DNA from 4 places in the Paenibacillus sp. FSL R5-0636 genome. Region 2 is predicted to be linked to each of the others. Evidence: riboswitches for the same ligand, from Rfam matches in the RefSeq annotation. Region 2 holds a riboswitch; each other region holds the start of a gene.
What was found. Region 2 has a riboswitch for thiamine pyrophosphate ahead of MKX34_RS02120 (ABC transporter substrate-binding protein). Riboswitches for the same ligand answer to the same signal wherever they lie in the genome.
Positions count from the first base shown of each region.

Region 1: it holds a riboswitch for thiamine pyrophosphate, as region 2 does, so the genes downstream of both, MKX34_RS13415 (ABC transporter ATP-binding protein) here and MKX34_RS02120 (ABC transporter substrate-binding protein) in region 2, are expected to answer to the same signal.
Region 3: it holds a riboswitch for thiamine pyrophosphate, as region 2 does, so the genes downstream of both, thiC (phosphomethylpyrimidine synthase ThiC) here and MKX34_RS02120 (ABC transporter substrate-binding protein) in region 2, are expected to answer to the same signal.
Region 4: it holds a riboswitch for thiamine pyrophosphate, as region 2 does, so the genes downstream of both, MKX34_RS09380 (thiamine phosphate synthase) here and MKX34_RS02120 (ABC transporter substrate-binding protein) in region 2, are expected to answer to the same signal.

Region 1 is NZ_CP150232.1:2,980,140-2,985,316, forward strand. Features, by position in the region: gene thiD (bifunctional hydroxymethylpyrimidine kinase/phosphomethylpyrimidine kinase) at 1-749, opposite strand, end outside; gene thiM (hydroxyethylthiazole kinase) at 773-1,567, opposite strand; gene MKX34_RS13405 (ABC transporter substrate-binding protein) at 1,609-2,646, opposite strand; gene MKX34_RS13410 (ABC transporter permease) at 2,643-3,419, opposite strand; gene MKX34_RS13415 (ABC transporter ATP-binding protein) at 3,400-4,095, opposite strand; TPP riboswitch at 4,294-4,397, opposite strand; gene MKX34_RS13420 (amino acid ABC transporter substrate-binding protein) at 4,620-5,177, shown strand, end outside.
Region 2 is NZ_CP150232.1:477,651-482,827, reverse strand. Features, by position in the region: gene MKX34_RS02140 (response regulator transcription factor) at 1-102, opposite strand, end outside; gene MKX34_RS02135 (pyridoxamine 5'-phosphate oxidase family protein) at 222-641, opposite strand; gene MKX34_RS02130 (MFS transporter) at 802-2,022, shown strand; gene MKX34_RS02125 (hypothetical protein) at 2,095-3,558, shown strand; TPP riboswitch at 3,717-3,827, shown strand; gene MKX34_RS02120 (ABC transporter substrate-binding protein) at 3,989-5,038, shown strand.
Region 3 is NZ_CP150232.1:6,299,124-6,304,300, forward strand. Features, by position in the region: gene MKX34_RS28725 (phosphotransferase) at 1-855, opposite strand, end outside; gene thiC (phosphomethylpyrimidine synthase ThiC) at 941-2,683, opposite strand; TPP riboswitch at 2,787-2,895, opposite strand; gene MKX34_RS28735 (beta-galactosidase) at 2,967-5,018, opposite strand.
Region 4 is NZ_CP150232.1:2,166,122-2,171,298, reverse strand. Features, by position in the region: gene thiH (2-iminoacetate synthase ThiH) at 1-1,021, opposite strand, end outside; gene MKX34_RS09390 (thiazole synthase) at 1,056-1,823, opposite strand; gene thiS (sulfur carrier protein ThiS) at 1,879-2,082, opposite strand; gene MKX34_RS09380 (thiamine phosphate synthase) at 2,121-2,726, opposite strand; TPP riboswitch at 2,842-2,943, opposite strand; gene MKX34_RS09375 (SDR family oxidoreductase) at 3,030-3,902, opposite strand; gene MKX34_RS09370 (GDSL-type esterase/lipase family protein) at 4,139-5,177, opposite strand, start outside.

The DNA of each region.
Region 1 (5,177 bases), 2.5 Mb from region 2:
ATGCTCAGCTCGTCCTCGATCGCCGCTTGTATAAATGCTTTGGCAGTTTGAATGGCCTCTGCTACGGATTTGCCTTTGGCTAGCTCGGCGGTGACTGCTGCTGAATAGGTGCAGCCTGTACCATGCGTATGTCTGGTCTGAATCCGGCTACTCTCCAATAAGGTATATTCGTCGCCATCATATAGAAGATCGGTTACGGCTGTGGTCGAGGTATCATGTCCCCCTTTTAGCACTACATATTTGGAGCCCATGCCATGAATGATTTTGGCTGCTTTTTTGCGTTCTTCGATGGTGGAGATCGTCATCTTTGTGATCATTTCGGCTTCGGGAATATTGGGTGTCGTCACCAATGCTAAGGGCAGCAGATGGCTGATTAAGGATTGAACCGCCTCCTGCAGCAGCAGTGTGGACCCTCCTTTAGCGACCATCACAGGATCAATTACAAGATTAGACCAGCCGTAATACTTAATTTTATCTGCCACAATGCGGATGATGTCACTGTTAAATAACATCCCGGTCTTTACGGCATCTGGTTGCAGGTCAAGTCCTATAGAATCAAGCTGCTGAATTATGGCGTCCAGAGTCACTGGATAAACCCCTTGGACACCAAGCGTATTCTGCGCTGTCACAGCTGTGAGGACGGACATGCCGTAGACAGAAAGCTCCTGAAAGGTTTTTAGATCGGCCTGAATGCCAGCACCACCGCCGCTATCGGAGCCGGCAATGGTTAGAGCTTTGGATATAATCATCGAATTCACTCCTTTGAGGGTCATTAACTGAGCTGTTTGATGCTGGATCTTTCTAGGAAGACTTCTGGTGTGACCCATGTCAGTTGATTTAGAAACTCAACCTGAAAGCTTCCCGGCCCTTGACCAGTTGTTAGTTCAGCGGCGATTTCAGCTGCTACTCCATAGAAGGAGAGGGCTTCCACTGCGGCCTCCAACGAGTCACCGCCACTTACCGCGAGAAATGCCCCCACAACAGCGCTGAGCAAGCAGCCAGTTCCTGTAACCTTCGTGAGAATAGGGTGACCGTTGCTGGCAATATAGGTGTTTTTTCCATTCGTGATCACATCGTCTTTTCCAGTTATGATGACCACACAGCTTAACTTCCTCGCAGCAGCTTCAGCCAAAAGGACTACATCGCCTTCACCTTCGCCAGCATCCACCCCTTTAATGGACCAACTCTCTCCAATGACATTAGCGACTTCAGCCACATTCCCCCGCAGTGCGGTGATTTGCATCTCATTCACTAGCTTTTGAGTGACAGCGGTCCGATAAGAAGTTGCGCCTGCACCTACCGGGTCAAGCACTAGGGGAACCCTGTGTTTATTAGCGGATTTACCAGCAAGCAACATAGATTGAATGGCGTAATCATTGAGTGTGCCGATATTTAGAACTACAGCAGACGACATAGCGGCGATGTCGATCACTTCTTCGTGGGCATCCGCCATAAAGGGAGAGGCGCCAAGCGCCAACAGACCGTTGGCTGAGAAATTGGCTACCACAATATTAGTGATGTTGTGGATCAACGGGTTGGATTCCCGTACTTTGGCTAAATAACTCATCATAATTCCTCCTCAAGCTTGTATGAACAACTAACTAAACATTACAGATTGATAAAAGCTTCCTGTGCTTTAATATCCTCTGGTAGAAGATTGTTGGTGGATAACCACTGCTGAACCTTTTCCCAAGATGTCGGGTCTTGATATCCAAAAGATTGATCGCCAGCATTCATCAGCGGCAGCAGAATCTCAAGACTTTTTTTCTCAATCTCCTTGTCGAGCGGTGAAGTTGCATCTTCATGTGCAACCAGTAAATCCAGGGCTTGTTCAGGATTCTGCTCCACAAATTCCTGTCCTTTTGTAATGGCATTTAGAAATTTTTTAAAGTAGGCTTCAGAATTTTGCAATCCTTGTTCGCTGGCCACCAGCACAAGCTCATAATAGTCAGGCACTCCGTAATCCGTTGGATTAAGCGAAGTGACCGGATGTCCCTCTTTTTCAAGGATTAGTTGTTCATGGTTGATGAACCCGCCCATTATTGCGTCTACTTGTCCAGTAGAGATCGCAGGGATGAGGTCAAAACCTACGTCAATCAGCTTGGCGGATGAAGGATCGCCTCCATCACTCTGGATCATTGTCCGAATCATCGCTTCATAGAGCGGAATGGAGGAATAGCCGATTTGTTTTCCCGCGAGCTCTTTTGGACTATGAATACTGCCAGCCTGAGGAACCATCAGATGATTCAGTGGATGCCGCACGATTGCTGCAATCGAACGTACAGGGATTTTCTCGCCGCGTGCCATAAGTACCTGAGGCTGATAACTGAGCGCTAGATCAATTTGATTCGCTGCAACAAGCTTTAGGGAATCATTGCTGTCTGCAGGCATTTTGATCTCGACATCCAAACCTTCCTCTTGGAAAAAACCTTGCTGTTGCGCAGCGTATAGAAAGGAATGAACGGCATTGGGATACCAATCAAGCATAATCGTCAGCTTGTGTGACTGCTTATTTTCGGTATTGGAGGGATCGGTTTGGGAGTTGTTATTTATCTTGTCTGCCTTCCCGCAGCTGCTTAAGAGCAAAAGTGTGCATACTAGAAATACAGAAATAAGTCCTCGTTGTGGGGATTTTAAATGATTCATTGGTTTGATCCTCTTTTCTTTAAAAATAATTGTTCGAGTAAAGCTATCGCCAGAAAAAGCACCACACCAAGCGCGGACAGCAGAAATACAGCCGCGAACATTTCATCGCTCTGCATATTTCCGGCCATTCTGCGGCTGAAGTAACCGAGTCCTTTACTGCCGCCGAGCCATTCCCCGATAGTAGCTCCGATGACGCAGTATACAATGGACAGCTTTAAGCCAGAGAAAAAAGCAGGCAACGCCAGTGGAATTTGGGTTTTGACAAGCAGCTGCCAGCGGTTTGCACCAAATGTTAATAATAAGTCCTTGTAAGTCTGGCCACTTGTACGAAGTCCATCATATGTACTCACTACGACTGGAAAAAAAGCCGTCAAAAACACCACAGCCACTTTGCTCCACAGCGAATATCCGAACCACATAATAAAAATGGGGGATAGCGCAATTAATGGGATCGTCTGGCTAATGATAAGAAAGGGATAGATGGCCTTTTCTATGGGGCGATACAGGAACATTCCAGTGCCCAGCAATACACCACAAATAACAGAAAGGACAAAACCCACCAGTATCTCCTGTAACGTTGCCAATAAATGCTGTCCGAATAATAATTGCCTGTGCTCGATCAATGCGATTCCAATAGAGGAAGGTGCAGGGAGAATAAAGGCTGGAATCATGTGAAGGCGAACAGCCGACTCCCAGATTACAAGAATGAGCAGTACCAGAAGAAGGAAGGGACCATAGTTGTCTAGATATTTTTTAAAAGGTATAGGTTGCATGCAATCTTCGCTCCAACTCTTCCCGTAGTGCTATAAACCGGGGTTCATAGTTCATCTTATAATGTCTTGGCCTTGGTAGATCCACAACGATCTCCTGTAATTCGCTGTGCGCACCGCCAGATAATAAATAAATCCGGTTACTGAGCAATAGTGCTTCTTCCAGATCATGAGTGATGAGCATAATCGTCTGATTCAATTCACCCCATAACTCCAACAGCCAACGGTGTATCTCGCGTTTGGTCATGGCATCGAGAGCGCCAAAGGGCTCATCCAGCAGCATCAGACCAGTTCCGCCTCCAGCCACTAAGGTGCGCAGAAATGCGACTCGCTGTTTCATTCCACCCGAAAGTTCATGGGGATAAGCCTTCTCTACATCTGCTAAGCCGAAGCGGGTCAACATTTCCCGAATCTGAGTGATCGTTTCTTGTTTATTGAATCTGGGCTTGATCTCCCAAGGCAAAAGGCAGTTGTCGAGCACTGTCCTCCAAGGCAGCAATAAATCCTGCTGAGGCATATAAGCGATCTGGCCTAAACGACTAGCGGTTGACGGGTGCGTAGAGAGTTTTATTTTTCCGTGAGTAGGTTCGAGTAAACCGGCAATCGTTTTGAAAAATGTACTTTTCCCGCATCCGCTAGCACCTACTACGGAGACGAATTCCCCTTGCCTGATATCCATAGATAGATCTGCGAATACAGGGGGGTGCTCAGATTCCGGAAAAGAGTAGGTTAGGCCTTGAATAGATAAAATGGTCGTGATGATCTAACCTCCTAAAATTTTTGTGGAGCGCCTAAACAAATAAAGACCCATCCATTTCCAGAGGAAATGAATGGGTCAAAAAGTTCATTCTGCATAATAACACTTAACATGCTTGATGAAAATTCTGCTCCACTTCCCTCCGCTGGTATGATCCAGATCAGGTTCCAAGGGTCCGGAGCTTGAAGCTCCGTCTCAGTCGGCCGACTCCCCTAGTGAAATAACAGGTCCATATTAATTTGTTTATAAATATACCATATCTTTCTGAGAAGTAAAGAGAGAAAGAAGTGAAGGATTAATCCAAGATTGGGTAAGATATAGGTAGGAATCTAGTTAATATTATAATTCCGATGTATATAATCGGAAAAAAGTATTGACGATCATGTGATGGCAGTGTACTATTCAATTTACCGGAAAAAAACCGGATAGAGAGAGGGGATTTAATAATGAAAAAATGGAGTTTAACTATTATATTGGCGTTAACCGTGGTCCTTGTAGCGGCTTGCGGCAATAATTCGAATACCAATACGGCTGCTGAACCTACAGCTGGAACGAATGGTGGAGCAGCATCTTCAGCGCAAAACAGTTTGGAGGCTGTGAAAGCCAGCGGCAAATTGCGGATAGGTACAGAAGGGACTTATGCGCCTTTTACTTATCATGACACTGCGGGGAAATTGACTGGTTTTGACGTGGAAATTGCTGAAGAAGTAGCAAAGCGTTTAGGTGTTAAAGCTGAATTTTTTGAAACTCAGTGGGATGGTATTTTCGCTGGAATGGATGCGAAACGGTTTGATGTAATCTTTAATGAAGTTTCCATTAACGAAGATCGCAAAGTGAAATATGATTTCTCTGAACCCTATATCGTATCCAAAGCAGTATTGATTGTGAGCGAAGACAATGAGGATATTAAGACCTTTGCCGATCTTAAGGGTAAAAAAGCCGGACAATCCCTGACAAGTAACTTATCCGACATCGCTCGTGAGAACGGTGCTGAAATCGTAGCT
Region 2 (5,177 bases):
GCTTCGTAGCCAGCGGACACTATATCCTCTTTCGCTTAAATCAGCAGACACTACGTTGCCAATCTCACGATCATCTTCAATATATAACAGAGTAACGCTCATGTAGCTTTAGCTCCTCCCCGATATGAATACCTAAAAAGTTGAAGTCATTATAACACATCAAACAGCCCTCCTACCCCATAGGGGATAGGAGGGCTGTTTGATCAATTCAAGGCTATAGCTTATGGCTGCCATACTCCATGCTCTTTATTGCTACCTACATACTCAATACGTGTTGGAGTAAGCTCCAAAATCACATAATTAGGATCATCAGGTCCAGTAAACCATGGCTCCAGCTCTTTATTCCATACCTTGGAGCGCAAGCCTTCATCCTTAGAGACGGTAGCGGTCGCTTCAATCTCCAGCACATCTTTGCTTCCGCCGGCCTCATAGCCAAGCAGTACAAAAGCATTCGGATTATCGGATAACTCCTCCACTTTATGAGTTTTGCGATTTGTAGCCAAATAAATCTTCAAACCCTCATGGAAAATGGCCATATAACGTACTTTCGGCTTATTTCCTTCTTCGATCGTACCAAAGGAACCGAACTTGTTGTCATCCAATGCTTTAATAATGAGTTGTTCCAGTTGTTTGTTATCCATTACGTAAATCTCTCCCTTCAAGCATGTAAACAAAAGTTTATATATCCAAGCTCACCGTTTGGATTTATCATAACAATGGTGCTTATTATAATGTACCCTTCAGGTTCACATTGAATCCGACCTTACTCCATAAACTACATCAAGATAAGGAGCTTACTTCGTGAAAAAACTGATTTGGATCGGCTGTCTCTCCTACTTCGTTATCGGTCTGGCACATGTTGTGCTGGGATCTATTCTGCCCGTTCTACTGCAACATTATGATCAAAATTACAGTGCTGGCGGTGAATTAATCTTTAGTCAATTCGCTGGTTTTTTAGCAGGCGTGTTGGTCTCTCCCCTACTTAATCGCCGCTTCGGTAAACGTGGAGGCATCCTCATTGCCACCAGTCTTCTAATAGTTGCAGAAGTTGCCTATGCCTTTCTACCGCCTTGGGGCTGGATGTATTTTATCGCTGTTGCCGCAGGTTTTGGTTTCGGGATGATCGAAGCGGTTATCGGCACCATCATTATTGGTGCTGTAACCGAAGGAACGGCTATTGCGATGAGCCGGCTCGAAGTTCTATTCGGGATAGGCGCACTCGTGATGCCGCTTATCGCCAGTCCGCTCATTGCTGCCGGAGCGTGGAGATTGGCCTTTCTAATCGTCGCTGCCTTCTCTTTGATTTCTCTTATCCTCTGGGCAAGAGGACACTTCGGTAATCTACAACGCATGCTGGATGAACGTGCCTCTGTCCAAGGAGCAGACAATTCGCATTCCTCAAGCTCACGTTCTAACAAAAAATTTCCGTATAAAGGTAAGCAATGGATTCTGTTAGGGATCTTCATCGTTTTCTTTTTTCTTTATGTAGGCACAGAGATGAGTTTAGTCAACTTTATGCCGGCTATCTTTATTGCCAAGCTAGGGATGACAGAGTCTACGGCAGCACTGACAGTCACTTTCTTTTGGCTAGCGATGTCTACAGGAAGATTGTTTGCGGGTGTAATTGCCGAAAAAATATCTTATCGCGTGTACATTCTCAGCAGCTGTTTACTAACCTTGTTACTGCTGACACTCTTTCCGTTCACTGACAATCGAATGACTGCTTTCATTGTAATTCTGCTGCTGGGGCTGTTTATGTCCGGTATTTTCTCCATTGCATTGGTTTTCTCCAGCAAAATGCTGCCTGGCACCGAAGAGTCAACACCCAGCATTATGATTGCTTCCGGAGGCGTTGGTGGTGCTTTGCTACCTCTGTTTACGGGCTGGTCTATGGACCATTTAGAAGTGGCACAAACAGCCGGATTACTTGCCACTTTTGCTGCCTTCTTGTTCCTGCTAAGCATTGCCGCATGGAGATTCCAAGCCAGGCAAGCGGTGGAAGGAAAGAGTTCCCGTATTTAGAATAGTATCAACGTTATCCTTTTAGGGTAATGTGATCTATAAGCATATTCTGAGCACAAGGATGGACAATGAATGAATGAGTCTTTAAATGAGTCTTCAACTGAGCCTTTGTTACATACTGCGCTTATGCAGTTTATATTTCCCTTCTCTATAAAAAAGGGCGATTCTAAGCAGCTTATCCAGCAATTACAGGACGACGGATTCACACGTTTTTTTCTGGATAACAAAGAACTGGAAGCTGCCTATTATGGAGAAGGTTACTGTGTTTCCCATGAACGAATGGAGCGCACCTATTTACCGTTTGCCGCACACGTCCTTTTTCCGCGCAGGAAGGATGCCGACTCGTTTCGCCGTTTTTCCAGAGTAAATAATCTCGACTGCATTCTGGAGATTCCGCAGCAATCTATATTTTTCAAAATTCTCTCGACGGATATATTCATATGTCCCTTTCAGCTTGGATTCGTGACGATACGTGTCCAGCTGGAGGGGGATTCGATTCCCTTTAGTATTGCACTAGAATTCGCGGATCGTTTCCGTGCGCTAGAGAAAACCTTCATACAGGATGACTACACTTATATTCATTGCGGGGAACAGACCTATGAGATGGTAGAGGATTTTGTCTTCCGAAATTTGGTGGATGGACTGGAGCCATATCTGGATCAATCGGATATCAATGGGGCTTATTTTGAGACCCTTCCTTTTTTCGTAGATGAAAGAATGCAGGTGCAAGCTTTTTACGGCTTTCAGAATGAAGAAAGTTCTGATGAGATTAGTGTAAATCTACGCTATCGCGCCTCACAGCTTGATGGAATTGATCTGAACGGAAAGCCCTATGCCAGTGCAAGCGATCCAGCGTATATTGCAAACTATTGTCATGAGCATTCCTATAATCGCTGGGGCCCAGACACGTATTATATGATGAATGAGCAGACCTTTTGCTGCATGACCCGGGCTGAACAGGAGATTGCTGTTAGTCTAGCCAACCAGATGTACGGGCAATATTATTACGGATTTTTACTCAATATTTTCCACAAAATCGTTCTGCTGAAGCTCGCCAATATGCACTCCCGACTTCGGATTAATCATGATTATGAGGAGATAGACAATCTAATTTACTCCATTAATAAGTTCTCGGCGAAGTTCTACTTCTTGGAGTTGATTTCGCAGTCGCAGGGCCGGGAGATATTTCTTCAGCTGCGCAAAGTATACGGAAACGACGCTTTGTTCGAGGAAGTGAAAGAAACCTTAAATGACCTGTTTCAGTATCAGGATAAGTTTCAGTCCAAGCGACGGGATAATCTGCTGATGATTCTCACTGTATTTACGGTAGTAAGCGGGATTTACGGCATGAATCAGGTCATTGACGATCTGGATGGAAAGATTCAATGGAGTAAAATGATTGGATATTCCCCCTTTGAATTTCTTGCCCTCTTCGTGATCATGAGCGGGATTCTGATCAGCGTTGTCCTCACGCTAGGGGCGCTGGTTAGTGAGCTTAAACGGCGTCACCGCAAGAAATATAAAGATCTAGACTAGCAAAAAAGAAACTACTGGATTGGAAAAATTCAGGAGTGCACTACTAGACATTCCGAGTACAGCCGTCTATAATACACCGTATGCGAGAAATATAAGATATAAAGTATGGGTACAAAACTTATACTTACTTATATTGCACATAGAAATACCCGTTAACTTCATAGAACCAGGGGTGCTGGAATTGGCCGGCTGAGATTGTATCCCACAAGATACTGACCCTTATACCTGATCTGGATAATGCCAGCGTAGGAATCGCCAATTGGTTCTGGTCCCTGTGACCTTGACTAACCTTGCGCCAAGCCAGCGTCCCGATCACTCGGGGCGCTTTTTTTGTAAGATCACTAAAAGATGTAGAAAAACGTACATACTACACTTTACGGTTCATGTTGTGAAGACGGGATTCTTGTAACCTTAAAGGAGAGAAGAAGACATGCACCTCAAAAAAGCACTTACGTTGTGCCTCACCTGTGTACTCATTCTTGCCATTGCCGGATGCGGCAGCAACAATGGGAATACAGCCGGAAACAAAGCAAATGCTACTGATCCAACTGCAGCGGCTGGGACGGATGCTCCAAAAGAGCTCACCAAAGTTAAAGTCGCACTCGACTGGACACCGAACACAAATCATACCGGTCTATACGTAGCTAAGGATCTTGGTTACTACGCTGAAGAAGGCCTGGACGTCGAGATCGTTCAGCCAGGCGCAGCGGGTTCTGATACTATGGTTACCTCTGGCGAAGCCGCTTTTGGCATCAGCGCCCAAGAAGGATTAACGCTAGCCCGTCTACAAGGCGTGCCCCTTGTCTCGATAGCAGCTATTATTCAGCATAATACGTCGGGATTCGCCGCTCCAGTAGATCGCAATATTAAATCACCAAAGGATTTCGAAGGTAAAACCTACGGAGGCTGGGGCTCACCGGCCGAAGAAGCAGCCATGAAGGCCATCATGGATCCTGAAGGTGGCGATGTGAAAAAGGTGAAGCTGATCAGTATCGGTGAAGCTGATTATTTTACCGCCGTCAAACGTGACATTGATTTCGCCTGGATTTTCTACGCTTGGACTGGCGTTGAGGCTGAGTTGCGTGGCCAGCCATTGGATATGCTGTACTTAAAGGATTATGCGCCACAGCTCGATTATTACACGCCTGTGCTGACGACGAGTGAGAAGCAAATTGCAGATCATCCTGAGCTGGTGAAGGCCTTCATGAAAGCCACATCAAAAGGTTATCAATATGCCATTGATCATCCGGAAGAGGCTGCCGGTATGTTATCGAAGGCCGTTCCTGACCTGGACGCCGACCTTGTCCTAGCTAGCCAAAAATGGCTTAGCCCAAAATACAAGGACGATGCTGCCCGCTGGGGCGAGCAAAAAACCGAGGTCTGGCAAAATTACGGCGACTGGATGTATGATCTGAAGTTGCTGGATAAACCGCTGGATGCTGCTAGTGCATTCAGTAATGATTTTTTACCGGCGGAGTAGAGAGCGGACTTCAGAACCAAGAAGGTTGGACGTTACTTGAGGAAGGAGGAACGGAGCGTAGTGATGTGCTACGTGAGTACCGGACTTCCCAAGTTCGTTCAAGATTCGACGTCGAGTTTGCTTCCTGAATTACTTCGTT
Region 3 (5,177 bases), 1.2 Mb from region 2:
CCACAACAACTGCAATGATTTTGTTAAATCCCCCTGCTCCACCGTTCGTTCCTCACGATATCCGTCAATAAATGCTGAAGCTAGTGCTCCATCTAAATCTTCATCTAAAGCACATGACATCACTGCTCGCGCCACATCTAGCTGCGGATAATCATATTTGAACCGATCAAAATCTAGAATTGCAGACAATTGGCTATCTTGAAATAAAAGATTATCAACCCATAAATCACGATGTGCCCATCCAGCTACAAGTCCTTCGAATATTTCCGGATCTATTTCTTCAGTCGCTCTCAGTTGTATCTCTAGGTCAGTGATGATTGAAGTTTTGCCCATTTCCTTTGATTGTTGTAGGAGTACATTCCAATGTTCTAAACGTTCCTCAGGGCTTTGGGGAATAAATTGTGGGGTTCTTTTCAAACTAAGGGTCCCATCATTTAATAAACGATGCATTTTACCTGTGGCACGACCCAAATCAAACATTTGAAGGATGTTAATTTTGCCCGGCTCTATGACACGCCCTTCACAATATTCCATAACCATAAACGTCTCTCCCATATCTGATTCCAGTAAAACTTTATGGTTATAAGCCAACAATTCGGGACATGGGAGTCCCTGTAGATACAATCTTTTCTGTTGAGAAAAGGCGAAGCTCAGTTCTTCTGGGTTATACAATTTATATCTTTTTTTGTTGTATTGTTTAAGTAGAAATGGTCCTGATTCCGTTGTGATTTTCCACTTAAGATTTAACCAGCCACGTTTTATTGGGGTAGCATGAAGGACTTTCAATCCAAAAAAATGATAGAAACTATTACTTAAATCCTCTAAAATGGCTTCCTCTGAACGAATCGCTTCCATTTCATCAACTCCTATCTATTCAAAGTATAAAAGAAGAAGCCGCCAATGACGACTTCTTTTAGATATTTCTTTTTATCAGAAAAAGTTATCTATAAATGAGGCTCCCGCCTTGGAGAAACTCTTCTGCCTTCTCTTGCATTCCTGATTCAATTCTCGTCGAATTACGGATATTATGAGAGATCTTCATACTGCAAAATTTCGGCCCGCACATGGAACAGAAATGAGCTGTTTTAGCGCCTTCCGCAGGCAATGTCTCATCATGATATTCTAGCGCTCGCTCAGGATCTAACGATAAATGAAATTGATCACGCCAACGAAATTCAAAACGGGCTTTCGAAAGAGCATTATCCCGGTCTTGTGCTCCTTTATGCCCTTTCGCCAAATCTGCGGCATGAGCCGCTATTTTATAAGTAATGACCCCTACACGTACATCTTCCTTATTAGGCAGGCCAAGATGCTCCTTCGGAGTTACGTAACACAACATTGCTGTACCGAACCAACCAATCATCGCTGCACCTATAGCAGAGGTAATATGATCATAACCAGGCGCAATATCTGTAGTCAGTGGACCTAATGTATAAAAAGGGGCTTCGTTACAGGTTTCAAGTTGCTTATCCATATTCTCTTTAATCAAGTGCATCGGCACATGTCCTGGACCCTCTACCATCACCTGTACATCATGACTCCAAGCTATAGCTGTTAATTCACCTAACGTCTCTAACTCGGCAAATTGTGCTTCATCATTCGCATCAGCAATCGAACCCGGACGTAATCCATCGCCTAGGGAAAAAGAAACATCGTACAGCTTCATGATTTCACATATCTCTTCAAAATGTGTATATAAAAAGTTCTCTTGATGATGCGCAAGACACCATGCCGCCATGATGGAGCCACCTCTTGAAACAATGCCTGTCATACGTTGTGCAGTCAACGGGATATAACGAAGCAGAACCCCCGCATGAATGGTAAAATAATCAACCCCTTGCTCCGCTTGCTCAATGAGCGTATCACGGTACACTTCCCATGTTAAATCTTCCGCTTTCCCATTCACTTTTTCCAACGCTTGATAGATAGGCACCGTGCCAATAGGAACAGGAGAATTACGGATGATCCACTCGCGTGTCGTATGGATGTTTTTACCTGTGGAGAGATCCATTATATTATCTGCACCCCAGCGGGTGGCCCATCTCATCTTCTCTACCTCTTCCTCTATGGATGAGGATACTGCGGAATTTCCTATATTGGCATTGATCTTCACTAAAAAATTGCGTCCAATAATCATTGGTTCACTCTCTGGATGATTGATATTTGCTGGAATGATGGCGCGGCCGCGGGCTACTTCATCTCTTACAAATTCCGGTGTCACATTCTCACGAATCGCAACGTATTCCATTTCCGAAGTAATAATCCCTTTGCGTGCATAATGCATTTGAGAGACATTACGCCCCTTTTTCGCTCGCAAAGGTTTTCTATGGAGCGCTGGAAACACTTCCGCCACAGCTTTTCCCGTTGCATTCCCGTTATCTTCAGGCTTCACGGTTCTTCCTTCGTACGCTTCCGCATCCCCTCGTTCCTCAATCCAGCTTAGACGATTGGGCTCTAACCCCTGACGAATATCAGTATGAATATTAGCATCCGTGTAAGCCCCGCTTGTGTCATAGACATGAATTGGGGCATTCTCCTCTTCGCCGTCTATGCCCGCAGTTGGACTAAGTGAGATCTCCCGCATAGGCACCTGAATATCAGGCCGTGAACCCTTTACATACACTTTTTGACTTGCTGGAAAAGCTGATAGATTGATTGGATCGTTGTTCAATTCGCTTGTCATCTCAATTCCTCCTATAAGGTGATTTGATCAAGCGGAGACGGTCTACTCCCCACACATAGAAAAGGCCACATCTGTATAAGATGCGGCCTTAGAGTAGACAAATAGAAATAGAGCTCCATTTCCTCCGCTGGCATTATCCAGATCAGGTTTGACGGTCGATAGTTATAACTATCCTCTCAGCCTGGTCCCACCAAGCTCCCGTGACTATATAATTGCTACTTCAAAGTATAACCGAAAAGAGAGAATTATCCAAATCTACTCAAATGTGAGATCAATGTATACGTTAGTTTAACACCAATACCCCAAATCCTTCCAGAAGCACCTCGCCCGACAATGTTGTGCCGCTCAGTAAATCTGTTTTGGTCTCACGAAGATGGATCGTGACAGGAGTCTCACTATAATTAAGCAAAAAAGCATAACTGGAAGAAGCTCCGGTACGGACTTGCAGCTCTACCTCTTCTGGGAGCTCCAGCCAATCTGCTGGCGATTGTAGATCCATTAAATTTATGATCTCAGCCGCTGCCTGTTCATTAAATACGGCTCCGTAATACCAAACCTCACCCTTGCCGCGACGATTTCTAGTTACCGCCGGTTTTCCCGCATAATAATCAGAAGCGTAAACCGCCATCACTTCAACCGAAGCTTCCTCTATTTTGAGAATATCATTAAAGTCATCTGCTCCCGTAACGACTTCGGCCGCGCCCGACCAGCTAATTGTTGTTGGCTGACGACTGCCCTTAACCATTGTGAATTCTTCAACTGTGATCCCGCATAGATCCTTAGCAGCACCTGGGAAAGGACGCATATAACATTGACCCCGCTCATCCTTATACCCAGTTCTACAGCCGAAGATCAGTTTGCCGCCTTGCTGAACATATTCATCCAGCAGTGCTGCTGTCTCATCTGTCATAATCGCTGGGTGAGGATAGATAAGCACGTCGTACCTTGCAAGCTCCTCCAGCGTTGTTTTTTTGCGTAAATAGAGTACGTCATTCGGGATATGCTTCCGTTGAAGCGCCTTGTACCACTCCTTATTGCTCTTCCACATAAACGGGCCATGCCAAACATCGTATTCTCCATCCCACTCATTGTCATAATCACGAACAATAGCAATGTTAGCCTGATTACGAGTACCGACAAACGCTTGACCTGCTGCTGCCAGCTCCTGACCGATCTGCCCCGCTTCCCGCACTCTCCGGTTAGGCTGATTATGATAGTCATTGATTCCATGCCAATAAATTTCATTGCCCATCGTAGCTGTCCGCCAGCGGAAATATAACACCATATCTGCCCCATGAGCGATCGACTGATAAGTCCATAACCGCATCTGCCCGGGCTTTGGAGAAGGCATATCCATCCGGTTCACCCAGCCACCCGGGCCCGACTGCTGCTCCATAATGCAGAAATTCGGGGATATCGAACGAACAACAGATAACGACAGTCCCCAGCCTCTATCATTCAGCGGATTCCGCTCATTCGGGTCATAAAAAATAGTAGAGAACTGAGGATAGGAATCATAGCTGAAGAAATCCAGCAGTTCATCCGTCATTTCATGGCTATCGAGATGACCGAACAGACCGTTCGTGGTTACCCATTGCTTAGGGGCAAGTTTACGAATGATATCCGCTTGGTTTTTGGCAAAAGAAATTGTATTGTCCGAAATAAACCGTTTTTCATCCAATGCCTGATGAGGATTGGGTTGCTTCGGTACTGGAGTCGGACGTGGAAGATAGACCTGAGACCAGTCACTATAGCTTTGATTCCAAAAAACAGCTCCCCATGCCTCGTTCAAATGCTCAAGCGTAACATATTTCTGCTGTAGCCATTCCCGGAAGGCCTTATGGTCACTCTCCGAATAAAATTCACTGATCTCACAGTTGAGCTCATTATCAATTTGCCAGCCAACTACACCCGGATGATTGCCGTAATGTTCAGCCATTTGTTCTGCAATACGTGCACACAGTTCCCGGTATTTAGGACTGCTGTAATTATAATGGCGGCGCATGCCATGCTGAAGTGTAACACCTTCGTAGGTTACATTTAATACTTCTGGATATTTATCAGTCAACCAAGCTGGAGGCGTTGCCGTCGGAGTACCAAGTACAACCTGAAGACCATATTTATGTGCTAGATCAATCGCCCGATCAAAGAGCCCGAACTGAAACTCCCCTTCTGTGGGTTCAAAAATAGACCAAGCAAACTCCCCCATCCGAATGATCGTAAAGCCGAGTTCACGCATCCGGCGATAATCGTCCTCCCACATGTTTTCTGGCCAGTGCTCCGGATAATAACAAACGCCAAGCTCGAATTTTTCAGTTGCGACAGGTTTCTTCATCATTACCTCCAAAGTATTAAAAATATGCTTTCAATATTTTATAATTCTATTGTAGTATCAATGATAAGAGGTCTTATATAACAAAATATTGCTATCATATAACAATCTTGCGTTTATTGCCTTAATCCAACTTGCGCTCTGTTGCGCTACAGAAATGGG
Region 4 (5,177 bases), 1.7 Mb from region 2:
TATCGGATATTTCGAATTGCGGAGTTCCCCCTGCATTAGTGTGACCGCCCACCTCAGTTGTGACCCCGGCTGACATCTTAGTTATTCCTAGATGAATTAAATGATCGCGTAGAGAGGCAGGCTCTCTTGTAGATAAAGTAATGCCCGAACGGGGTAAAAATAACCGGTATGCCAAAATAATCTGCACTAGTGATCGATCGGTAACATCGCACTCTGGGTTAAATTCCCCTAAATAAGGCCGAAACCGTGGGGGTGACAGGCTGATCTCGCAATCTGGATACCGATCCTGTAGATAGCGGGCATGCATGGCACTTTGGAATGCCTCTTGCCGCCAATCGTACATCCCGAGCAACGTACCAATATTCACAGAACGAAAACCTGCCTGACAGCCGCGTTCAGGTGCATCCAGGCGATTCCGGTAGTTTCTTTTAGGCCCTTTAACATGCAGCTTTTTGTAAGTCTCCTGGTGGTAAACCTCTTGGTATAGTGTTAGTCCATCCACCCCTGCTTGAAGAAGCTCTTTATATTCTGCAGTCGATAGAGGATTTATCTCAATACTGACGGAGGAAAAAAATTCTCTAAGTACAACTACACAATCCTTAATATATGAGACAGGATTCTCCCGGCGCGATTCACCAGTCAAAATGAGGATATGCCGCAGACCTGTAGCTGCAATCTTCTCAGCCTCCCTGCGAACCTCCTCCAAGGACAGCTTTTTACGCGGAAAATCATAAATGGAGCTGAAGCTGCAGTAGGTACAATGATTCACACAAAAATCGGCAAGATACATCGGTGTGAACAGCTGCATCGAATAACCAAAATGTGCACGGGTCAGTCGCTGAGCAGCTTGCGCCATCTCCTCTAGCAGCGGCGTTGCTGCCGGAGAGAGCAATGCCAGCAAATCATTTTCGTTCAGCTTGTCTTTTCCAAGCGCCCGCTTAACGTCATCCTCCCGGAACTCCTTCCACAGCTGCTCATAAGGATACTGCTCCAAGCGGGCCAGTGTGTCAAAAAAGCTCATGCTAATTCTCCCTCCTTTCGTGAACCTATCAAATTCAGTTCAGAAATCCAGTCAACGGTGACGAAGCAAAAGCAACTTCTTCTACAGGACCGAGTCCTGCCAAATAAGCTTTGCGGCCAGCGGATATCGCCTCGCGGAACGCTTCCGCCATGACGAGCGGATTACGTGCCGTTGCGATAGCCGTATTAAGCAGAACAGCAGCGGCCCCCATCTCCATTGCTTCCGCCGCTTCCGAGGGCTTGCCAATTCCGGCATCTACAATAATCGGCAAATTCACTTCTTCAATAAGAATACGCACAAGCTCCTTGGTGCGCAGGCCGCGATTCGTCCCGATCGGCGCACCAAGCGGCATCACAGCAGCAGCACCGGCATCTCTCAGACGTAAAGCAGCCGAAAGGTCCGGACTCATATATGGCAGTACTACAAAACCCTCCGCCGCTAGAATCTCTGTAGCTCGTATGGTCTCCAGATTATCTGGAAGCAGGTATTTTTGATCATTGATCACTTCGATCTTCACCCAGTTCCCCAGACCTGCAGCTCTTGCTAATCTTGCAATACGGACTGCCTCTTCCGCTGTACGCGCTCCTGAGGTATTAGGCAGAAGAGTCATGTGGCCGGGAATGTGGTTCATGATATTTTCTGCTCCACCTTCCGGGTCCACTCGGCGAAGCGCTACAGTAATCACCTGAGAACCAGAGCTTGCGATCACTTCGGGGATCAGAGCATTCCGGCTATATTTTCCGGTTCCGATAAATAATCTACTAGTTAATCCGATGCCTCCAATATGTAACGGGTCATGCATGAAATTACCTCCCTTTGGTTCTTATAAATTTCTCAAAATTCTATACCGCTCCATCTCAACCCCCACCAACAAAGTGCACCAGTTCCAAACGATCATCCTCGCTCAGAGCAGTACTTTCATAATTCTCCTTACTGACAATTTCTCCATTCAGCTCAATGATCATCAGACGACCCGACCACTCAGGAAGACTGATCAAATCAGCTATAGTTTGAACACCACCAGAACACTCTGCGGATTTCCCGTTAATCAACAGTCTCATTCTGAATCACCCCCTTCGCCTATGCTTTTACCTCCCGGCTATGAATGAACCGCCTTATGAATAGCTTTGGCGGCCTCATAAGGATCATCCGCTCCGCAAATACCGGACATCACAGCAATTCCTGCCGCGCCTTGCCTAATGATCTGTGCCGCATTAGCGGGACCAATTCCGCCAATCGCAATTACAGGAATAGAGCTAGTCTTCACCGTTTCTGCAAGCAGCTCTAACCCACGTGCGGGCAGCCCTAGCTTGCTCGCCGAGGGAAATACATGGCCAAACAAGCAATAATCAGCTCCCTGCTCTGAAGCATTCGCCGCTTCTTCCGGAGAATGAACCGATCTCCCCAGCCAAAGCTGAGGTGCAATTCGCCGGGCTGTAACCGGGCTCAGACTGTGCCCAGCCAACTGAACACCCGCGGCACCAGCTGCCAATGCTACATCGATCCGGTCATTGATTATCAGTTTGGTAGCGGGTATACCGGCAGCCAACAGCTCCTGTGCCGCAGAGAGCAGTTCGCGTGCTGGACATTGCTTCTCTCTTAAGTGAATATAATCGACCCATGTCTGCACCGTGACAGCCAGTTCAACAAATTGTCTCAACTGCTGCTTGCCGTCTGATATTAGATGGATCTCAGCTTGTACCACTCGCGATCTCCTCTCTCTCACTTCCCTGTAGGTCAGTAAAAAACAAAAAAACTGCCCCCGTAAGGAAGGCAGTCAGAATCTGTAAATAGACGGTACTACAAATAGCCCGACAACAGAAATTCGTTCTCCACTTCCCTACGCTGGTCTTAACCAGATCAGGTTCAAAGGGTCCGGAAATCCATTCCGTCTCAGCCAAACGGCACCCCTAGTGACATAAATATACAATTTTAAATGCTAACGTGGTTTATAGTAACATATTTTTTTATTGAAATACACCCATTTATTCACATTAGCTGTACTAATCTAACCGTTTACTACCTCGCCACCATTTACATGAATAACCTGTCCAGTCACATAACTGGAATCGTCAGAGGCAAGATATACATAGGCTGGCGCCAGCTCCTCTGGTTGTCCAGGCCGTTTCATAGGCTGCGTGCCTCCAAACTCGCTAACCTGCTTCGCATCAAAGGTAGAGGGAATTAGCGGTGTCCAGATTGGACCTGGTGCTACACCGTTTACCCGTATGCCCTTCTCCGCCAGATTCGTGGACAAAGATCGTGTGAAACTCAGGATAGCTCCTTTAGTTGATGAATAGTCCAGCAGCTGCGGGCTTCCGCGATAAGCGGTAATTGAAGTTGTATTTATAATTGTAGATCCTGCTTTTAAATGAGGCATAGCTGCTTTTGTTAAATAGAACATCGCAAATATATTCGTACGGAAAGTACGCTCTAGCTGCTCGGAAGTAATATCCTCGATCTTAGCTTGCGGATGTTGCTCCGCCGCGTTATTGATGAGAATATCAAGCTTTCCTAAGCCCTCTACCGTCTGTTTAATAAGATCCTTACAGAATTTCTCGTCACCGATATCACCTGGAATTAGGATACATTTGCGGCCTTCCTGCTCGACCTGACGTTTAGTTTCCTCTGCATCTGAGTGTTCATTAAGATATGAAATGACCACATCAGCACCTTCTTTAGCAAAAAGCACAGCAACTGCACGCCCAATTCCGCTGTCTCCACCGGTAATCAACGCCGCCTTGTCTTGCAGTTTACCTGCTGCTTTATAATTTGCCGGCTCGTATTTGGGCAGCGGCGTCATTTCACTCTCAATCCCTGGCTGATGATGCTGCTCCTGTGGGGGTAAGGTTTTTGTAGCTTGTTTATTATTGCCTGACATCTTCCCTATCTCCTCTCGTTAAGCAAATTGATAGTTAACTGATCATCTTAGGATGGCACAACAATGCATGTTTATACGCTGGGTTTGTCATTTTCTTAAATCGCTTTACGAATCTTACTTACCACAATGCAAGTAGAAATAAACAACCGTGGATGTAAACTGCTGTAAGTGGAGAGGACTTCACTGCATACAAAAAGGCACAGCACCGCTGCTGTGCCTTGAATTGTTCACCCTAACTATTTCAAAGAAGAAACATGATTTTCTGCATTCACTTCATGTTCCAGTACCCACATAAAATAAAGAGCCTTAGCTGCTTTCTCCCGGGTCACTATGGCTTTAGGTTCTAGTTCTGTCCCATTGACCATTTGACCTCTAGCAATCCCCACTTCAGATCTAATAAGCCCTAATTCATAAGCACTTTTCACTTTTGAAATTAAAAAGGGAGAAATGTCCGCCGTATCAACCAGCTGCTGCCAGGATACAAGTGGATAGTACATCGCTCCTCTAGCTCCTGGATCCAGATTGAAATCATAACCAGGATCTCCTGGCACTACTGCTGTGCCGTTATAATCAGTCATGTACTTAGGTTTATTAGCAAACTTTACTTGGTAAACATCATAGAGAATAGCACCCATCGTTTCACGTGACAGCTTACCTTTCGGATAATAGGCAAGATCTGATCTTTCCACTTTCATTAACTTAGAAATACTGCGTGTGAATTCAGCAACTGTCATCTCCGTATCTGGCTTAAAATTCCCTTGACGGTCTTTGCCCATTACTCCCAGCTGGATTAATTTTTCAATTTGATTGCGGTAATAAGCAGCTTCCCCGGTCGTCGTATCATTAGTTATTTCCGGAAAAACCTTATCCCAGTTGCCTGTTAGTGCCGCATGCTTAACGTTCCCTTTAAGATAAGCAGTAATGGAGGCAGCAGTAGAATCGCCAGTAGCACCTTTCTCTACAAGCTCCGTAACAATCATCCGCGAAAATTGTTTGGCGAGCGCTTCTTTAAAATGAGTCCCATCGATTTTCTTTGAAGGATGCCCGTTAGCGTAACTTCCGTCATTTGTTTTGCCTGGCGTTTCTCCGGCTTCAATTGACATGAAGAGGGCTGTTATCGCTTCTACTCCGATCTCGTTATAATATTTCAGACTTTCCGAGTTAAGGTCAATAAGTGTAACTCCAGATTCATCTGCAACCCGTTTAAGAATATCTACAAACTTTCTTGATTTAAAAGAATTCTCATAGATATATCCCGGACTTGCATTCCCTTTA